One region of the Dactylosporangium sp. CA-139114 genome, then DNA from elsewhere that is predicted to be linked to it. Evidence: riboswitches for the same ligand, from Rfam matches in the RefSeq annotation. Region 1 holds a riboswitch; each other region holds the start of a gene.

Region 1 (6,459 bases):
CGACGCCGGGCAGTGCGGCGAGCGCGGGCACCGCCCAGTCGTGCCGCGCGGGCAGGTGCCGGCCCTGCAGGTAGGCGGCGGCGCTCAGCACCGGGAAGAGCAGCTGACGCCAGGCCGGGACGTGGTCGAGGGAGAGGCCGCTGGCGACACAGATGCCGGCGACCGCCGCGAACACGAGGTACTTGCTCACCTGGCCGAGGCTATCGAGCGCAGGTGGGCCGCCGCGACGACAAGGCCGGACAACGCCGCGACGGCGAGGGTGACGGTCAGCGGGGCGGCGAAGTACGTCACCTGCGCCCACGTGACCGTCCGGCCGTTCATGAGGATCGAGACCCACTGCGGGTACGACACGAACACCAGCGCCGGGAGCACCGGCGGGATCAGGCGCCACCGGCGGCGGGAGGGGCGCAGCACGCCCAGCACGGCCAGTCCCACCGAGGCCAGCGCGACCAGGCCCAGCACGAGCTCGATCAGCTGCCGCTGCCCGCCCGCCGGCGGCGGCTCGGCGCCGCGGGTCAGGGCGACCAGGCCGCGCAGCACCTCGTACGTGTCGTCGTAGAGGCCCGCGCTGTTCGTCATCACCGCGTACCCGTAGCCGGTGGCGGGATCGATCGCCTCGACGGCCGTGTAGGTGAACAGGTTCCCCGCGTGCACGAGCAGTCGGCTGCCGTCCACGTCGGACGGGCCCCAGCCCATCGCGTAGTCGCGCACCTTCGACGGCGCGTGCATGGCCGCGAGGCTCTCCGGCCGCACGAGCTGCGGGCCGTGGCCGGTCTGGGTGATGAGCCACCGGCCCATGTCGTCGGCGTCGGTGACGACCCCGCCCGCGCCGCCGCGCGCCCCGAACGCGCGCAGCTCCGGCCGCGCCACCCAGGCGCCGAAGAGCGAGATGTGGCCGTCCGCCGCCGCGCCCCCGACGGAGCTGCCGGTCATCCCGAGCGGTTCGAAGACGTGCATCCGGACGTACTGCCCGAAGCCCGCGCCCCCGGCGACCTCCACGAGCCGGGCCGCGATCTCGTAGTTGGCGTTGCAGTAGGCCCACGCGGTGCCGGGCTCGGCGGCGAGGTGCCCGGACCGCAGCGCCGCCACGTATTCGGCGGGGCTGCCGGTGGCCTCGGCCGCGGGGATGCCGACGCCGCCGTCGGCGAGGCCGGACGTCTGGTCGAGCAGCTGGCGCACCGTGACGCGGGCCGCGCGCGGGTCGGCCATCCGGAACTCGGGCAGCTGCTCGGCGACGGGCTCGTCCAGCGCCACCTTCCCGGCGTCCACGAGCGTCATGACCGCCATCGCCGTGAACGACTTGCTCACCGAGGCGACCCGCATCGGCGTGCGCGCGGTGACCGGCGCGCCCGTCGAGTCGTGGCCGTAGCCGGCCGCGTGCACGACCTCGTCCCCGTGCGTCACGACGGCGGAGAGCCCGGGCAGCCCGGTCCCGTCGAGGGCCTGGCGCAGATAGGTGTCGACGGGTATCGGGGCTTTCGGCGTGGCCGGCCCGGCCTGGGCCGGTGCGGCGGGCCACAGCACGGCGGCGGCGGCCACGAGGGCGAGCAGTCTGCGGTTCATGCCACCTGACGCTAGGCAGCGCCGCGGCCGGGCGGATCTGGCGAAGCGCCGCGGCCACCCCCGACGAAAGTCGGGGGTGCGGTACCCTTCGCGACGGCAAGTACTGAAGCGAGGTGCCCCGCCGGCGACAGTGGGGAGAATCTGGGAAGCCGGTGCGAATCCGGCACGGGCCCGCCGCGGTGACCGGGGAGCCGCCGCCCACACGCGCACGCGTAGCCACTGGCCCGCACGGGCTGGGAAGGCGGGCGGTGAGGCGACGATCCGGGAGTCCGAAGACCGGCCTCGCGACTGACGGCCCCGGCCCGCCCGGGGCGCGAGCGCAGCGGGAGCCTGCCATGACGCACGAGCTGTACGACATCATCAACCGCCGCCGCGACGTGCGCGGCGAGTTCACGGGCGCCCCGGTGCCCGACGCCACTCTCGACCGGATCCTCGGCGCCGCGCACGCCGCCCCCAGCGTCGGGCTGTCCCAGCCGTGGGACTTCGTCGTCGTGCGCGACCGGGCCCCGCGCGAGGCCTTCCACGCGCACGTGTCGCACGAGCGCGAGGTGTTCGCCGCGACCCTCGACGCCGAGGCGGCCGCCCGGTTCGCCCGCATCAAGATCGACGGGGTGCTGGAGTCGACGCTGTCGGTCGTGGTCACCTACGACGCCGAGCGCGGCGGCCCCGCGGTGCTGGGCCGCCACGCGATCGCCGACGCCGGCCTCTACTCGGTGTGCCTCGCCATCCAGAACCTGTGGCTCGCGGCCACGGCCGAGGACCTCGGCGTCGGCTGGGTGTCGTTCTACCGCGAGGACTTCCTGCGCGACCTGCTCGGCATCCCGGCCGGCGTGCGGCCCGTGGCGTGGCTGTGCCTCGGGCCGGTGAGCCGGCTGCGGGAGGTGCCGGACCTGGAGCGGCACGGGTGGCGCCGCCGCTCCCCGCTGCACCAGGTCCGCCACGAGAACCGCTGGTGATCAGACGGGCCGCCAGTCGGGCGCCTCGTCGGTTTGCGGGCCGAAGGTGACCTGGGTGTTGCCGGTGCCGTCGGGTTTGATCGTGAAGATGTGCCCCCAGGCCTCGTCGTCGTCCAGGTCGCAGTACGCGATCCGCGTGCCGTCGGGGGACCAGGCCGGCATCGTGTGGTGCGAGTCGCTGCCCGCCAGGGGCCGGGTCACCAGCGTCGCGCGGCCGCCCGCGGCCGGGACGCGGTAGATCCCGGTGCCGTAGCCGCTGCCGGCGACGAACCGGCCGAAGGCGAGCTGGGTGCCGTCGGGGGACCAGTCGGGGCCGGAGTCGTAGGTCCCGGCCACCGCCGTGGTGACCACCGTCGTGCCCAGCGTCTTCACGCTGAGCGTCAGCAGGTTGCTGCCGCCCGCGGCGCCGTCGCGGACGAAGGCGATCTTCAGGCCGTTGGGCGACCACACCGGGGTGTGCTCGTCGACGCCGGCGGTGCTGGTCAGGTGGGTGAGGCCGGTGCCGTCGGGGGCGATCGAGCAGATGTCGGTCCGGCCGCCGGACCAGCACTCGTAGACGAGCGTGCCGCCGCCCGGGGACCAGGCCGGGGCGGACGCGGTGCCGCTGCCGGGCACGACGGTCAGGCCGCTGCCGTCGGCGTTCATCACCCACAGCTCGTCGGGGCCGGCCCCGTAGCGGCGCAGCGCGATGCGCGTGCCGTCGGCGGACCAGGCGGGGTCGCGGTCCTCGACCGCCGGGGTGCCGGTGAGGTCGGTCTCGCCCTTGCCGGACGCGGTGACCGTGTAGATGTCGCCGAGCGCGGTGCCGGCGGCGTCGAAGCGCTGGAAGGCGAGGCGGCCGTTGGCGCCCGGAAACGCCGCGGCGGCGGGGGTGGCCGGGGCCGTGCCGAGGACGGCGAGCACACCCAGACCCACGGCCAGACTCATCGTCAGGGGTCGCTGCATGGGCGGCACGGTAGCCGAGCTTGACCCGCTCAATTCCGGGCAAGTCGCCACCGCCGCCGAAACCCGACACCGCCCGGTTCCGGGCTCCGGCAGGGCGTCGGCGGGCCCGCGCACGGGGCGGCGGCTGTCGTGGAGGGCGGCGCCGGCCGCCTGGACGCAGACCGGGCAGCGCGGGCCGTTCCAGGCGGTTCCCGGCCGTTGCGCTTGCCCCGCCGTGGCATGCTGCGCGCATGACGAACGCGGACACCGGGATTGACGCGACGGCGGCGCCGGACGAGCCGGAGCCGCCCCGGCCGCCGCGTCGCCGCCGCCGGACGCTGCTGCGCCTCGGCGCTGTCGCGGTGCTGCTCGTCGCGGTGGTGATGGTCCCGACGGTGTGGGTCCACGCGGCGTCCTCCGGGCGCCTCGTCGCCGTCGCGCAGGCGCCCGCCGCCGACGTCGCGATCGTCTTCGGGGCCCAGGTCGCCCCCGGCGGGCAGGACCCGATGACCTTCCTGCGCAACCGGCTCGACAAGGCCGCCGAGCTCATCGCCGCCGGCAAGGCGAAGGCGCTGCTCATCTCCGGCGACGCGCACGGCGGCTCGGGCAACGAGGTCCGGGTGATGGGCGACTACCTCGCCCGGCACGGCGTCGAGCGGTCCCGCGTCGTCGTCGACCCCTACGGCCTGGACACCTACGACACCTGCCGCCGCGCGCACGACGTCTACGGCGTGACCAAGGCGCTGCTGGTGAGCCAGGACATCCACCTGTACGGTGCCGTCACCCTCTGCCGCCGCGTCGGCGTCGACGCCTGGGGCGTGCCGTCGGGGTGCGACGGCTGCCGGCAGCTCACGATCTGGAAGAACCGCGCCCGCGACGTCGGCGCGGCGTGGAAGGCGGCCTGGGACGCCGCGCGTCTGCGCGCCCCGGCCGTGCAGTCCCCGCCGGACCGCAGCCTGGCCGACGCGATCGCCGCCCACACACCCTGACGCCGGCGGATCGCCGCCGCCGGGGCCGGGACGCGCGAACGGGCTCCGGGCCCTCGCCCGGCGCCCGGGCGGGTCAGGGTCCGGCCGGCTCGATGAGGACCTTCAGGCCCTTGCGGGCGTTGGCGACGGCGAACGCCTCGGCCACCGAGGTCAGCGGGTAGCGGTGGCTCACCAGGGACCGGACGTCCGCCCGGCCCCCGGTGACGAGGGCGAGTGCCCGCGGGTACACCTCCCGCATCCGCCGCACCATCGCGAACGTGAGGCCCTTGCGCCGGGCGGCCGCCGCCGGGAACGCCGACGTGTCGGTGCTCGGGATGCCGCCGAGCACGACCCGGCCGCCGGGGCGCACCACGGTGACGGCGGCCTCGATGGCCTCGTCGGTGCCGGCGATCTCGAAGGCGACGCCGGCGCCGCGGCCGTCCGTGAAGTCCGCGAGGGCATCGGGGAGACTTCCGTCGGCGGGGTCGAGCACGACGTCCGCGCCGTAGGCGACGGCGGCCATGCGGCGGTGGGGGAGCGGGTCGGTGGCGAGCACCCGGGCGGCGCCGGCGGCCCGGGCGACCTGGATCAGCAGCAGCCCGATCGGGCCGCAGCCGAGCACCGCGACGTCGGCGCCGAGGGGCACGTGGCCCAGGTCCACCGCGTGGACGGCGACGCCCAGCGGCTCCAGCATCGCGCCGTCGGCGTCGGTGAGGGCATCGGGCAGGGGGTGCAGGCGGTCGGTCGGCCACGCCAGGTATCGCTGCAGCCCCCCGTCGCGCCGCCCGTGCCCGGCGAAGACGATGTCGCGGCAGAGGTTCGGGTGCCCGGCCCGGCACAGGTCGCAGCGGTGGCACGGGATCGCCGGGTCGATCGCGACCCGCACGCCGTCCAGCGCCCCGCCGCGCACCACCCCGGCCATCTCGTGCCCGCCGACGATCGGGTGCGCGATGCGGGCGTCGCCGATGCCGCCCTCGGCGTACCAGTGCAGATCCGACCCGCACAGCCCGACCGCGGTCACCTCGACGAGGCTCTCGCCCGCGCCGGGCACGGGCACGGGCTCCTCGGCCAGCCGGACGTCCCCGGCCGCGTGCAGTCGCGCGCTGAGATTCACACCGCAACTCTAGGCAGCGATCCTGGGCGGCGGGACCGCGAGCGGCATGGCCACGATCGCGCCGTCGCGCATCGCCACCACGTGATCGGCGTAGCGGGCGGCCAGGTTCAGGTCGTGCAGCCGCGCCATCAGGTCGAGCACGTCAATCTGGTGGGACAGGTCCAGGTAGGTCGCCGGCTCGTCCAGCAGCAGGATCTCGGTGCCCTGGGCGAGCGCCATCGACAGCCAGGCGCGGCGCGGGCGCGGCCGGGGCGGCGGGTGGCGCCGACGAGACCGCCCGGCCCGCGCTCGCCGCCCGGCTGGAGCGGCTGCCCGAGGCCGCGCGGGCCATCGCCCGCATCGAGGTCGCGAACGCCGCCGAGGAGCAGCCGCTCACCACCCGCGCCGACGCCGACGTGCGCCGGCTGCACCGCGAGCGCGGCGAGACCCTCGCGGCCGAGCTGAGCGGCATGGCGCTCCCGGCCGGCGACGGCTACGTCCGGGTCGCCGGCGAGGCGGGCGGCCTCAAGCCGATCCGCCGCCATGTGCGCAGCCCGGTACCGCCCAAAGCATGGACAGATATCGATGGTTATTGGAAGTGTGGGGTGGTGAACCTCGACCACCACGAAGGGGATGACGGTGAGTAACCCACTGCCCAGCCTCGCACCACACGTCCTGCTGATCTTCCTGCTGCAGATCTCGCTGTTGCTGCTGGTCGCCCTCGCGCTCGGCCGCGTGGCGGTGCGGTGCAAGCTGCCCGCCCTCGTGGGGGAGCTGCTGACCGGCGTGATCCTCGGCCCGTCGCTGCTCGGCAACTGGGCGCCCGGCGCGCTGCGGTGGCTGTTCCCCGACGACGCCGACCAGCTGCACCTCGTCGACGCCGTCGGCCAGATCGGCGTGCTGCTGCTCGTCGGGGTCACCGGCGCCCAGCTCGACGTCGCGATGATCCGCAGCC
Region 2 (6,459 bases), 430 kb from region 1:
GAGTACGGCGAGTACGAAGCGGGCCACGAGACCGCCTCCCTGGAGGCGGCCCACTCCGGCCAGGGCCAGGAGCTGGACCACCAGTCGCAGTACGGCATCCTCGAGCAGGACCACCACAGCTACGAGCACGAGGAGTTCGAGCAGCTCAAGCACATCGAGTACACGGACGCCGCGGGCAACCACTACGAGATCACCGAGTACACGCACTACGAGCACACCGAGGTCGAGGACAGCCACTCGCTCATGGCCTACGGCCAGGAGAGCACCGGCGAGGCGGGCTTCGGCGAGGCCGACGGCACCGACGCCGGCTTCGGTGAGGCGGGCTTCGGCGAGTCCGGCTTCGGCGCCGCGTCGGCGGGCTCGAGCCTGGAGAGCATCACGTCGCGGCTGCAGAGCTTCCTCGGCAACGGCTTCGACGACGCCAGCGCCTAACCGGCCCCTCTCGGGGGGTGCCAGCGCTCACGGCGCCGGCCGGCGGGACTTCCGCCGGCCGGCGCCGCGTCGTGTCCGGACTCACGCCGGCCCCTGGGCGCGCTGCTGAGCAGCGAGGACGTGGTCCGGTGTCAGGTGTCAAGCAGGTTCGGGACCGGAATTCGGCGGCGCTGCGGCCGCAACCGTCGCAGACTGGGACGCCATGAGCCTCGACGACGACTGGCACTACCTGCCCACCCGGACCCGGGCCGGCGCGCTGCAGCGCGGACTCGGGCGGGGCGCGGTGCGGGCCAGACAGGACCCGGCCGCGCCGGAGCTGGTGTACGCCTGCATCCGCCGCGACCATCGCTGGCTGCCCCTCGACGACCGCGGGGTCTACCTCGCCCGCCTGGTCCGCGACCTGGAGCTGCCGATCGGGCCGATCATCGCCCGGCTCTACACCGCCGACGACGACTGCGGGGAGTTCACGCACGTCCTGCGGGTCGCCGAGGCGCTGGGCCGCGCCGGGTCCGAGGACATGGTCGAGACTCTGCGGCGGTACGTCCGGATCGGCCCCTACTGGCGCGAGGCCCTCGGCACCATCGCCGCCGCGTGGCCCGCGAACTGGTGGGACGACCTGCTCCCGGTCGCCGCCGACCGCCTCGCCAGCGCCGGCCGCCCGCTGCACCTGCCGCCGGGCGCCCCCTGGGGCGACTGGGCCGGCCGCGACGAGCGCATCCACGCCGCCGTGGCGCACGGGCCCGAGCCGCTGAGCGGGCTCGGCGAGCTGCTGAGCGCCGCCGACGACTTCGGCTGCCGGGCCGAGCCGGCGGTCGACTCGCTGCCGGCCGCCCGGCGGGTCGTGGCCGATCCGGCCTCGGGGCAGTACTGGAGCGCCCTGTGCGTGCTCGCCGAGCGCGGCGACGAGTCCGACGGCCCGGCGCTGCTGGCCGGCCTCGACTGGCTCGACCGGCGCGAGGACGACATGTGCGGCTACGACCGCCTGGCCGACGGCCTCGCCCGGGTCGGCGGCGACGCGGCCCGCCAGGCGCTGCCCCGCATCCGCTCGCTGTGGTTCAGCCCGCACTCGTACGAGCGCGCCGCCTACCTGCGCGCCCGGCTGGAACTGGAGCCGGACGCGTGCGCGGGCGCGCTGACCGAGGGCCTGTGGGACTGCGAGGCCGACGTGCGCCTCATCGCCGTGCGCCGCGTCCCGCTCGACGAGAAGCTCGAGCGCCGCGTCGCCTACCTGCGCGACGACCCGATCGAGACCCCGCAGGTCCGCGCGGCCGCCGCCGAGCGCCTGACCCTCGAGGCGATGCTCTAGACGGCCGGCCCCAGCCGCCGCGGACGCTCAGCGCCGCACGACGACGGCGTCCAGGACCCGGCGCAGCGTCGCGGCCGGGTCGTCGTCGGGCCCGTCGACCACGAGCACGCCCACGGCGGCCGCGCCGAAGGTCCAGGCGCACACCGCGTACCCGGACCCGTGGCGGCGCAGGTCGGTGCACGTCGCCCGGCCACGGTCCGGTCCCGGGTCGGCGTCGGCCGTCGTCCCGCCGCCGGGCTCCGGCACGAACCGCAGCGTCCGCTCACGCAGGGTCCGCAGCAGCGCCGCGTCGTCGGCCCGCTGGACCGCCCGCCCGGTGCCGCCCCAGACCAGCAGGGGCCGTCCGTCGGCGCTGAGGTACGCCGCGCTGAACGGCGCCGCCCCGAGCGCCTCCTGGTCGCCGAGGACGTCGTCGGCCAGCGCGGCGGCGAGCGCCGGGGCGGCCGTGCGGTCCCCGATCCCGGCCGGGCCGCCAGCCCGACCGTCCGGCCGAACACCAGATCGCTCGTGAGCAGCACGAACAGCACCAGCACCGCGCAGCCCGCGATCCCCGCGGCCCACGCCGCGGCCCGGCGCGGGTCGGCCGGCACCACGGGCTCGGGCGCGAGCGAGTCGAGGTCGAGTTCGTCGCGGCTCACGGCTGGCAACATACGTGACCCGGTCGATGCGCGGGGCCCTGTCGCGTGCGTGACACATCGGCGCAAGTGCGCGCCAAGTCCCCGCCAAGTGCCGTCCCGCATGCTGACCGCAGCACCACTGAAGGGATCGCCGCGACGGGGTCCTCGCACCGCTTACCTCGAGAACGCTCTCGATATGCATACATAGATGAGCCGGCCCCGCGACACTCCTCCCCCCTCGTGTCGCGGGGCTTCTCGTGTGCGGGGTCTACCTGGCCGTGCCGCAGGTGGCCTGGATGCGCCGGGTCAGCCGGTCGGCGAAGGCGGGGTCGCTGATGACCTGCTGCTGGAACGCGTCGACCTGCGCCGCGGTGAGGTCCGTGTAGACGGGGCGGGACGCGTAGGCCGAGGCCATCGCCGACGGGTCGGTGTACACCTGCGACTGCACCGCGCAGAGGTGCTGCGCGGTCGCGTCGAGGAAGATGGTCTCGCGGCGGTCCTGGGTCAGCGAGGCCGACGGCGACGGCTTCGGCGCCTGGATCTCCGTCTTGGCCGGGTTCCCGGACTTGCCGCACGCGCAAAGGCCCGCCGTGAGGGCCAGGGTGGCCGCGGCGAGCAGGGCACGGGAGCGGATCACAAGCGTTCCCACCTCTCTGTGGAACAACGACGGCGGCCCGGCCGGCGCCGCGCGGGCACCGGCCGGCCCGGGCGTCAGGCGACGACGAGCGTCAGGTCGTTCGAGTCGGTCGTGCTGCCGTAGGAGAGCTTGACGGTGAGCTTGTAGGTGCCGGCGGCCACGTTGGTGGCGTCGAACTTGACGGCGGCGAAGTCGTCGGTGCCGACGGCCAGGCCGGTGCCCTTGTTCAGGGCGGTGTAGGAACGCTCGGCCGGGTAGGACACAACCAGGCCGCTCGGCGCGCCCGCGACCGTGATCTGCAGGTTGTCGACGCCGGCCTTGCGGGACTGGAAGACCAGCTGCGACCAGACCGGGGTCGCCTTCGGCACGGTCACTTGGGTTGTCTTCTGCACCACGGCGTCGCCGGTGACCGAGACGACCGGGAGCGTGGCGGTGACGGAGCCGGAGCGCGGGGTGCCGGTGCAGGACGTCGCCCCGTCGGCCTTCGCGGTGTAGGTGTAGTCGAGCTTGAGCGGCACGAGCGCGAGCGGGCTGCCGGCGGCGAGCGCGACGTTGAACGCGGCGTAGTCCACGTGGCCCTTGGCCAGCGAGTCGCCCTTCGACAGCGACGAGTAGGCCGCGGTGTTGGCCGGGTACTTCACCGTCACGCCGGCGCCGCTCGCGGTCACCTTCACGTCGCAGACGTCGCTGGTCGCGGCCCACATGGTGCCCACCCACCCCGTCTGGCCCGGCAGCATCGGCGCGAGCACCGGCACCACCAGCCCGAAGTCCGGCGCCGCCGCGGAGGCCGGGGCCGCCGCGGGAACGATGGCGGCCGCGCCGGCGGCACAGGCGAGGGCGATGGAGGCGGTACGGCGCATCGGAGGGGTCCTTCCCATGACGACTGCTGTCGACCGGCTGATCGGCGGCGGACGGGGCGGGTTGAGGCCGGTCGTGGTTCACCTCCGGTTCGGCCGGGGTCGATTCGGGTTCCCGGGGGGCCTAGCCGCTCAGGGCGACCCAGGACTCGTACTGGTGCACCGCGATGCCCGCGAACGCCGGGTACCGCTGGGCGGCGGAGTCGACCGCGGCCAGGGTCCGGTGCAGCTGACCGGCGGTGGTGCCGTGGAAGGTGCAGTACGCGCAGTCGCCCAGGGCCTGCGTCTCCGCGCCCAGGCGCACCGGCTTGGCGACCCGCCCGGCCCGCCGCAGCAGGTCGTCGGCGACCCCGACCATCGAGTTGGCGCCGGTGGCGGTGTTGCGGTAGCTCATCACCGTGACGCCGGAGACGCGGGCGAGCACGGCGTCGGCCAGGTTCACCCCGCCGGCGAGGGTCACGGTCGGCAGCCAGAAGGGCACGTCGGCCTCGAGCGGCAGGTCCGTGGCCGTGGCCGTCTCGTCGAGCAGTGACAGATACTGCGGTACCAGTGATGCCTGGTCCTGGCTCCAGGAGGGCAGCAGGTAGGGCTCGACGTCCAGGTGCAGCCCGTGGAACAGGCCCGTGGCCGCGGCGCCCTCGGCCCAGGCCAGCGCGGTGGCGTGGTCGGTCGTCCAGCCGGGCTCCCCGCCGAGCGCGTCGAGCATGATGCCGGCCGCGTCGCACAGCTCCCGCAGGCGCCGCAGCCGTGCGGTGTCGTCGGTGCGCGGGTCGTAGTACGCGAACAGCGCTCGCACCCCGTTGGCCGCGGCCCAGTCCACGACCGGCCCGGGATCGTCGTGCTCCCACAGCCACATCGCCCGCGTGCCCGGCGGCGCCACCGAGGTCTCCGGGGCCAGCCCCGGCAGCCGCGGCGGCGTCGCGGCGATCAGGGCGACCGCCACGAGGAGCGCGCACAGCAGGGTCTGCGCGGCCGAGTCCAGGACGCGCCGCATGCCCGTCCCATCGGCCGGCCGGTGCGGATCGTGAGGGTCACACCGCGCCACGTTGACGTGCCGGTGGCCGGTGGGACACGATGGCGGGCGAGCGGTATGCGGAGGAACCCGGTGCGAGTCCGGGACGGTCCCGCCACTGTGACCGGGGAGTCGCACCTCAGCACGGACCACGGCCGGCGACGGCCGGGGCGGGCGAGGGGCGGCGCGGAACCGGCAGTCAGGAGACTCCGGCCGCTCGCAACAGCCGCCTCGCGGGCGCGGACCCGCCGAAGGGAAGAGTGCCCGTGACCCCGCCGTATCCGTTCTCGGCCGTCGTCGGCCTGGCCGATCTGCGCCTCGCGCTGCTGCTCACGGCGGTCTCGCCGGCCATCGGCGGGGTGCTCGTCCGCGGCGAGAAGGGCACCGCCAAGTCCACCGTCGTGCGGGCCCTGGCCGCGTTGCTGCCCGAGGTCGACGTCGTCGCCGGCTGCCGCTTCGCCTGTGACCCGGCCGCGCCCGACCCCGAGTGCCCGGACGGCCCGCACACTCCCGGCGCGGGCACCCAACGCCGCCGGTCCGCCCTGGTCGAGCTGCCCGTCGGGGCCACCGAGGACCGGGTCGTGGGCACCCTGGACCTGCAGCGGGCCCTCGGCGACGGGGTGAAGGCCTACGAGCCGGGCCTGCTCGCCGCCGCGCACCGCGGGGTCCTCTACGTCGACGAGGTCAACCTGCTGCCCGACCACCTCGTCGACCTGCTGCTCGACGCCGCCGCCATGGGCCGCGCGCACGTCGAGCGCGACGGCGTGTCGGTCAAGCACGCGGCCCGCTTCCTGCTCGTGGGCACCATGAACCCCGAGGAGGGCGAGCCCCGGCCGCAGCTCGTGGACCGTTTCGGGCTCGTCGTCGGGGTCGCGGCGCCGCAGGAGGCCGCGCCGCGGGCCGAGGTCGTGCGGCGGCGGCTGGCGTACGAGGCCGACCCCTCGTCGTTCGCCGGGCGCTACGTGGCCGAGGACGCCGCCCTGGCCGCGCGGATCGTCAGCGCCCGGGCCCGGCTCGGGGCGGTGGCCCTGCCCGACGCGCAGCTCGACCGGATCGCGCGGATCTGCCTGGCGTACCGCGTCGACGGCCTCCGGGCCGACATCGTGGTGGCCCGCACGGCGGTCGCGCTCGCGGCCTGGCACGGGCGGAGCGTGGTCACGAAGGCGGACGTGCGCGACGCGGCCCGGCTGGCGCTGCCGCACCGGCGCCGGCGGGACCCGCTCGACCCGCCGGGGGCCGACCGCGACCGCCTCGAAGAGGTGCTCGAGCAGGAGGCCGGGCCGGACGAGGACCCGCCTCCCGGCGACGGCGGCCCGCCCCCGGACGATGACCCGGTTCCGCCCAGCCCGACGGATATCTCGGACATGCCCGACTCGCCGGAGTCGGAGCGGGCCGGGGCCGGGGACCCGCCGCCGCCGGTCGCGCCCGAGCAGCGGCCGCCGGTCGAGCCGAACGATGGTCCCGTTACCGACAAATCCGATTCGCGGGGCGAATCGGACACGGCGGACGTGGGCGCGGGGGACGCGGGGGACCCGTCCGGCGCGAGCGTCGGGGCGCCGGGGCAGCTGGCGTTCGCCGGGGTGCCGTACAAACCGAAG
Region 3 (6,459 bases), 510 kb from region 1:
TACACCACCGCGGCGCGACTGACCCGCAACTGGCGCCCCTACGCCCCAAACCTACGAACCGCCCCCGAGGCAATCAGCGTGCGCTGGCAGGCCCGCGCCGCACACCTCAACCGGCCCGACACTGACAATCTGGTCCGCTACCCCGAAACCATCTCCCTCGCCGACCTCCTCAGCACGCTGCCCTGGCCAGCCGACGCCGCCGAAATCCTCACCAAACCAATCATCGCCGCCCCCGTCCATCTCCTGCTCCAAGCCGCCCACGCCCTCAACCACCCCACACCACGCGAGCTCCTCGAACGGGGCCACCCACTCTGCCGGTGGGCCGGCGTCCCGCTACGCCCGGGCTACTGGTGGAACGAACAAGGACCCGAACCCGACCGGACTGCGTACTTCACACTCACGCGAGCCAAAGCAGCGCGACCCGCTGAAAAAAGATCAGAACCACCGAGATGGAACCCGCCAAAGGCGTCTCAGCCAAGTTGATCCGTACCTGCTCCCCAGCAGCAACCGGATCAGGTTCATTGCGAACCAACAAGTGGGTTGATGGGAACCACGGTCCTGTACGCGCCAGGCTGGCGGGTCGAATCTGCCGTTTTCGATCGCGACGGCACCGGCGAGCGTACCTGGAACCGTGCTATCGACTCGGATGGCGTCGAGTACTGGCGGACCACCAGCGGATTGCAGGAACTGCTGCACCGCCACGGACTCGACATGGGCGACCTCACCCTGGCACAGGCGCCCCCGCGGCTGACCGATCCGGACGACGCCTGCGAATGACGTCGTCCGACCGCACCGGGCTGCCGGCCCGCGTGGCCGCGATGCTGGCCACCCCAGGGCCGCCGCCGACCGCCAGCGGCTGGTCGTACGAGCTGAAGTTCGACGGAAGGCGACGGGTTCCCGAAATCCTGCGGGTCCTCCCGATGGAACCCATCGCGCACTTCGACCTTTGACGTGGCGAGTACCGCAGGTTCCCGTCAGGCGATCCGCCGCCTCGAGACCCATATCGGTCTCCGTGAGCTGGTTCTGTGTCGCATCTCGTAAAGTGATGCATCGGCCAGCGACCGACGCCACGTGGTCCGCTGCCGTCCACAGGTCGGATCATGTGCCGTCGCGGAGGTCACCGTCGCCCTGGACAATGCCATCACCGACGTCACTCGGCGGCGACTTCTCGCGGGTCTGCCGCAGGTCTGTGCCCGGGCGCCGAGCGGTCGCCGGATGTTCCTTGAGCCACAGCAGACCTTCTGGAGCGGTGCACTACCAGAGCCGGACTTCTTGGCCCGACTGTACGACCTCGAGGCGCTGCCGAGCCACGATTCCCGCTACACCACCGCGTTCCAGGACTTCGTGCAGCACCGCATGGCTAACGACGACTGGGACGACGACTGGGTCTTCACCGATCGCCGGCTCGGGCTGGCCGACAGTGACGAGAAGCTGCTGCTGTTCCTGGCCGAAATGCTGCACCCTGCTGTCCGAACTGATCTAGACGAGGTTGAACGGATTCGCGACTTCGTGAACGGTGTGCTCGTCCACGATGGCTACGAGCTCGTGCAGGTCACCGCGATCAGCGGCGCTCCGGTCTTCGCTCCGCGCCGCATCGGGGCCGGGGTCCGCGGGACTATGAAGAACCTCATCTTTGCCGCGATCGGCCCGAAGCCGAAGATCGTCATCACCGACGCTCTCAACAACGACCTGCGGATCACCGGCAACGTCCAGAACTGCCTCATGTACGACCGGCCGCTGCCCGCCCACGGCCTCACATGGAGCGACCTGACCTCCTGGTGGGCTGAGCAGCAGGGCATGGGCGGCGCATCCGACCACGATGTGTCTCTCAGCCTGTATCAGCGTCTCAACGCGTCGCTCGGCGACAACGACGCCGAGCGACGGATCCTGCGAACCTACACCAACCGTTACGTCCGCCTCGGCCCGGACATCCCGGCGCTGATCCCGCAGGTGTATCTGCACTACGACCCGTACACCCGCAGCCAGTACCCGCCCGGACAGGCGCCCTTGCAGCGGCAGCGCATGGACTTCCTGATGCTCCTGCCCCATCACGCCCGGGTGGTCATCGAATGCGACGGTCCGCACCACTACGCCGACGACGATGGCCGCGCCAGCCCTCGGCGGTACGCCGACATGATGGCCGAGGATCGCGAGTTGCGGCTGGCCGGCTACGAGGTCTACCGGTTCGGCGGCGTCGACCTCGTCGACCACTCCTCCACGGCCGAGCGCCTTAACACCTTCTTCGACCGGCTCGCCGCTCGGCACGCCAACTGACCACCACTCGCGAACGCAACACATACTTCCGGCTGAAAGTCCACTGTGGATGCGCGGGAAGTCGGATCGATAGGCTGCTGATGCCTGCCGTCGGGTTCGGCGAATGGGTGCCGCGGGGTGGCTACGGCATGATCGGATCACGTCCGTGCGCTGGAGCGGCAGCCGCGAGGTAGTGCATGGCCGTGCTTTTCGACAGACCGAACAGACGCATCAGCATCAGCGGGTCGGCTGACTGGGTCGCCTCGTACAAGATGCGGTCGGCGCGCAGCTGTGCGGGGCCGAGCCCGAGCGGCGGGAAGTGGCGCACGATCGCGGTGCGACTGATTTGTGGGTTGAGCGGGTCGAGGGCGGTCAGCCGAGTCACAAAGAGATACGGGTTGGTACTCGTGGGCCACCTCCGCATGCGCTCCCGTAACCATGCGCCGATCAGGTCTTTAGTGGTCTCGTCAATCACGAGGTGGTGGGTCCGGCCGCCGCGGCGATGGATGGTGAGTCGCCATCGCACCCGGTCGAGGTGGTCGAGGCGGATGTCGCGGAGTTCCTCGACCTGCAGGGCGTGCAGTGCCACAAGCGCGACGACGGCTCGGGCCATGGTGTTGGGAACCCGGTCGAGCAGGCCGCGGAGCCGGTCGGACGGGATCGGCCGGACGAGCGGTCGAGCGTGGCGGCCGCGGACGTTGCGGGTCGGGTCGGTGAAGATGCGCCGACGATGGCGTAACGCCTGGAACAGCGATCGCAGGCCGGTGCGCTGGAGTTGGATGGAGCCGCGGGGATGGGCGGCGAGCGCGGCGTCGATGTCGTCGCGCGTGATCGCGGTGAGCGACGGGAACAGGGGCGCCCAGTCGATCAGCACCGGCAGGGTGTGATGCAGGTAGATGTGGACGGCAGCCCAGGACCGTGGTGGGGTGCCGTGGGGTCCTGGGGTTCGCAGAGATTGGGTCCAGGTGGCGACGTCGGCCTGGTACGCCGGCGGGACGGCGGCTTGGAGGCGGCGGGCGGCGCGCTCGTGCGCGTCCGTGCGTGGCTGCCGGTCGTCGATCAGCAGGCCGTGCGTGGCGAGGAACTGCACCACCCGGGCGGCGGCACCGGCGCGGTGCTCGCGTGCGGCGTTGACGACGTCGCTGCGGCGGATCGGTGCTGCGGTCCCGAGCCAGGACGCGATCAGGCGCAGCACGCGCAGGGCGTCGCGGCGGGCCCGGTCCGGCCAGCGGTGCGCTCGTGCGGCCACGGGCGCGGCGGGAAGTCGCTCGGACGGCCACAGCGGCGCCAGCATGTCCTCCGGGTCGTCGCGGAACTCGCCGCGGATCTGCTCGACGTACCACCACAACAGCTCCCGGCCCTCGGCGAACAGGAACGCCATCCGCTCTCGGGGTCCGGACCCCCGGGCGCCTTTGCCGCGCACCACGAACCGGCCCCACTGGCCGAGCTCCCAGTGCACGTCGCCGATGCGCACGGCGCACAGTTCGGCCGCACGGACCCCGGACAGGTAGGCGATCTTCGCCATCACGTAGTCGCGGACCGCGACGTGGTACTTGCGCGCCTGCGGCAGCGCGGCCCGCCACGCGGCGAAGAACTCGAGCATCGCCCGCCGCGACGGCGGCACTCGCAGCCCGAAGTCGCCGCGATGCCGGGGCCGGTTGAACGTGTCCACCGGCGACACCACGGCGGCGCCGAACCGTTGCATGATCTCGCCCGCGTACCGCTGCTCGAGGAACGCGAAATAGCTGTCGATGTTCAGCAGCTTCTTGCGCATCGTCGCCGGAGCCCGCCGGCCCGGGCCGACGAAGTACTGATCGAGCCGGCCCGGCGTCAGTTGCCACGGCACGCACTCGTAGAAGTCACAGACCTCGATCACCGGGCGGATCAGCTGCTGCAACGTGGTCCCCGCCAGCCCGGCGACGTCCCGCGCCCACGTGTACTCCGCCAGGCTGTCCTGGTACAGCGCCTGCTCGTCCTGCGGGCTGCTGCCCGACCGGGCCCGCCGCTGCAAGGTGACGACGTCGGCCAGTCCGCCCGGCTCCGCCCGCGGACTGCTTGCGCGCCCCGGCCGCCGGGCGGCCGGCACGGACCTCACGTGCACCACGAATCCGTGATATCGGCTACCAGCTCTCGGAATCCAGGAGGAGCTCGCGGATTCACCCGTCGGTGCGCCACCGCTGAATCACACTGCTGTAGTTCTCGATCATCCCTTTGCACAGGTCAGGGGCGGTCGTAGCGTCGGGCGCATGGGTGTGGTCGGAGCGTGGGAGACCCGAGATCGCCGATGGCGGGTGGAGGTCGGCGGCGTCGGCGCCATCGCGTGGTATCGGCTCATCGGTCCAGACGGCGATGCCAGGAATCTGCCGAGCCTGAGCGCCCTGAGCGCCGCTCTTGGAGCGGCTGGCCTCGACCTGGCCGAGCTGCGCGAGGCCCACGGCGTCGACACCGCCGCCTGATTCTGGGTCGTCCATCGCCGGGCGGATCGCCACTGAGCCGGAGCTGCAGGGACGACGCCGCAGGGGAACGGCACACGCCGTCACCTGCCGTTGGCGTCGGCCGTCCCGCGCGGCCTCCGACCACCGCCCACCCCCGGTCGGGTGCACGGTGCGCTGGCAGGTCTTCGGACTCGCGGGCCTGACCTTCCGGTCGCCTACTGACCGTCGCTTCCCAGACCCCTTCGGGTCCAGTGCTTCGTTGACGGCGTTCGTTCCCACTTACCGCTGCGGGGCAGTCCCGGAATCACACCGGGTTCCCTGTTGCCACGACCAACCTCACCGAGGCCCGGCCTGACCAGGTGCGGGCAACACCGCATCTGGGTGGCATCGAGAAAGCGAAACACCAGATGTCGTGTCGGCGTGTCGTCATCGCCACACCCGGTCGGTAGGGATTGACGCCGCGACGCCACATCGACAGACTGACGGTCACAACTGCATAGCCGTGCGTTGATGGGGGAAGTCCGGTTGAAGTCCGGCGCTGGCCCGCAACGGTAGACGACCCGCACACCCGTGGTGGTCGTGAGCCCGAGTACCTGTCTGCGCGCGTTGGTTCTGTACCTCCCTACCCGTCGTGGCCCACGGGTCGGAGCCGCCGGGCATCCCGTTTCCGTCCGGTTTCTCTCGACTGCCAGGGCCGGAAAGGCACCGCCTGATGGCAGTCCGCCGGCACCGCGCACGCACCCTCCTCACCGGGGTGCTCACCGCGCTCGCTCTCTCCACCGTCCTGCTCAGCGTCGCCACCGCGCCTGCCGCGGCCGCCACCCCGCCGACCCTCAACCGGCCCGACGCGGCCGCCGGGTGGCTGGCCCGCCAGCTCGTCGACGGCGAACGGTTCGAGGTCGTCTTCGACGGCGTCGCCTACCCCGACCAGGGCCTCACCATCGACGCCGTCCTCGCGTTCGCCGCTGCGAAGGTCGCCGACACCAACGCGACCAAGGCCACTACCTGGCTCGCCCGTCCGGAGATCCTGACCGGATACATCGGCGACGGCACCGAGGCCTACGCCGGCGCCACCGCGAAGCTCGCCCTCGCCGTGCAGGTGCGCGGCGGGAACCCGGCCGCGTTCGGCGGCGTCGACCTCATCACCCGGCTGCGCGGGCTGCAGGCGCCGTCGGGCCGGTTCTCGGACCGGTCCGCGTTCGGTGACTACAGCAACCAGTTCACCCAGGCGTTCGCGCTGCTCACGCTGGGCCGCACTACCGGCGGGGCGCCTGCCTCGGGCGCGGCCTACCTGGCCGGCACGCGGTGCGCGGATGGCGGGTACCCGCTCTACTTCGACCAGCCCACCTGCACCAGCGACGTCGACGCGACCGCCCTGGCTGTGCAGGCGCTCCTGGCCGTCCACCGCCCCGCCGACGCCGCCCCGGCGATCGCCTGGCTGGTGTCGAAGCAGGCCGCCGATGGCTCCTTCAATAACGGCTCCGGTGTGGTGAACGCGAACAGTACCGGTCTGGCCGCGCAGGCCCTCGCCGTCGCCGGCCGGCCCGTCGCCTGGCTGAAGGCCCGCGGCTTCCTGCTGACCTTGCAGGTCCGCTGCACCGGCCCCGCCGCCAATCGCGGCGCGATCGCCTACACGACGGCCGGGTTCGACCCGGCCACCGCCGTGCGGGCCACCGCACAGGCTGTCCCCGGCCTCACCGGGTCCGGGCTGGCGACCCTGTCCGCCGCCGGGGCCCGCCCGGCCGCGCCCGTGCTGGCCTGCCCATGACCA

Evidence for each region. Region 1 has a riboswitch for cobalamin ahead of bluB (5,6-dimethylbenzimidazole synthase). Riboswitches for the same ligand answer to the same signal wherever they lie in the genome.
Region 2: it holds a riboswitch for cobalamin, as region 1 does, so the genes downstream of both, ACQP2P_RS11860 (VWA domain-containing protein) here and bluB (5,6-dimethylbenzimidazole synthase) in region 1, are expected to answer to the same signal.
Region 3: it holds a riboswitch for cobalamin, as region 1 does, so the genes downstream of both, ACQP2P_RS16125 (hypothetical protein) here and bluB (5,6-dimethylbenzimidazole synthase) in region 1, are expected to answer to the same signal.

Annotation. Positions count from the first base shown of each region.
Region 1 is NZ_CP192080.1:3,043,461-3,049,919, forward strand. Features, by position in the region: gene ACQP2P_RS13795 (sensor histidine kinase) at 1-190, opposite strand, end outside; gene ACQP2P_RS13800 (serine hydrolase domain-containing protein) at 187-1,563, opposite strand; cobalamin riboswitch at 1,658-1,862, shown strand; gene bluB (5,6-dimethylbenzimidazole synthase) at 1,899-2,519, shown strand; gene ACQP2P_RS13810 (TolB family protein) at 2,520-3,464, opposite strand; gene ACQP2P_RS13815 (SanA/YdcF family protein) at 3,695-4,432, shown strand; gene ACQP2P_RS13820 (zinc-dependent alcohol dehydrogenase) at 4,506-5,525, opposite strand; partial or broken gene ACQP2P_RS13825 (ABC transporter ATP-binding protein) at 5,574-5,762, opposite strand; gene ACQP2P_RS13830 (siderophore-interacting protein) at 5,834-6,151, shown strand; gene ACQP2P_RS13835 (cation:proton antiporter) at 6,138-6,459, shown strand, end outside.
Region 2 is NZ_CP192080.1:2,609,397-2,615,855, forward strand. Features, by position in the region: gene ACQP2P_RS11830 (hypothetical protein) at 1-432, shown strand, start outside; gene ACQP2P_RS11835 (hypothetical protein) at 635-1,738, shown strand; gene ACQP2P_RS11840 (hypothetical protein) at 1,766-2,299, opposite strand; gene ACQP2P_RS11845 (hypothetical protein) at 2,624-2,992, opposite strand; gene ACQP2P_RS11850 (hypothetical protein) at 3,067-3,852, opposite strand; gene ACQP2P_RS11855 (hypothetical protein) at 3,974-4,843, opposite strand; cobalamin riboswitch at 4,946-5,070, shown strand; gene ACQP2P_RS11860 (VWA domain-containing protein) at 5,128-6,459, shown strand, end outside.
Region 3 is NZ_CP192080.1:3,551,728-3,558,186, reverse strand. Features, by position in the region: gene ACQP2P_RS16145 (TniQ family protein) at 1-483, shown strand, start outside; gene ACQP2P_RS16140 (hypothetical protein) at 544-777, shown strand; gene ACQP2P_RS16135 (hypothetical protein) at 774-950, shown strand; gene ACQP2P_RS16130 (hypothetical protein) at 1,072-2,274, shown strand; gene ACQP2P_RS16125 (hypothetical protein) at 2,396-4,357, opposite strand; gene ACQP2P_RS16120 (hypothetical protein) at 4,500-4,709, shown strand; cobalamin riboswitch at 4,848-5,047, opposite strand; gene ACQP2P_RS16115 (peptidase) at 5,401-6,456, shown strand.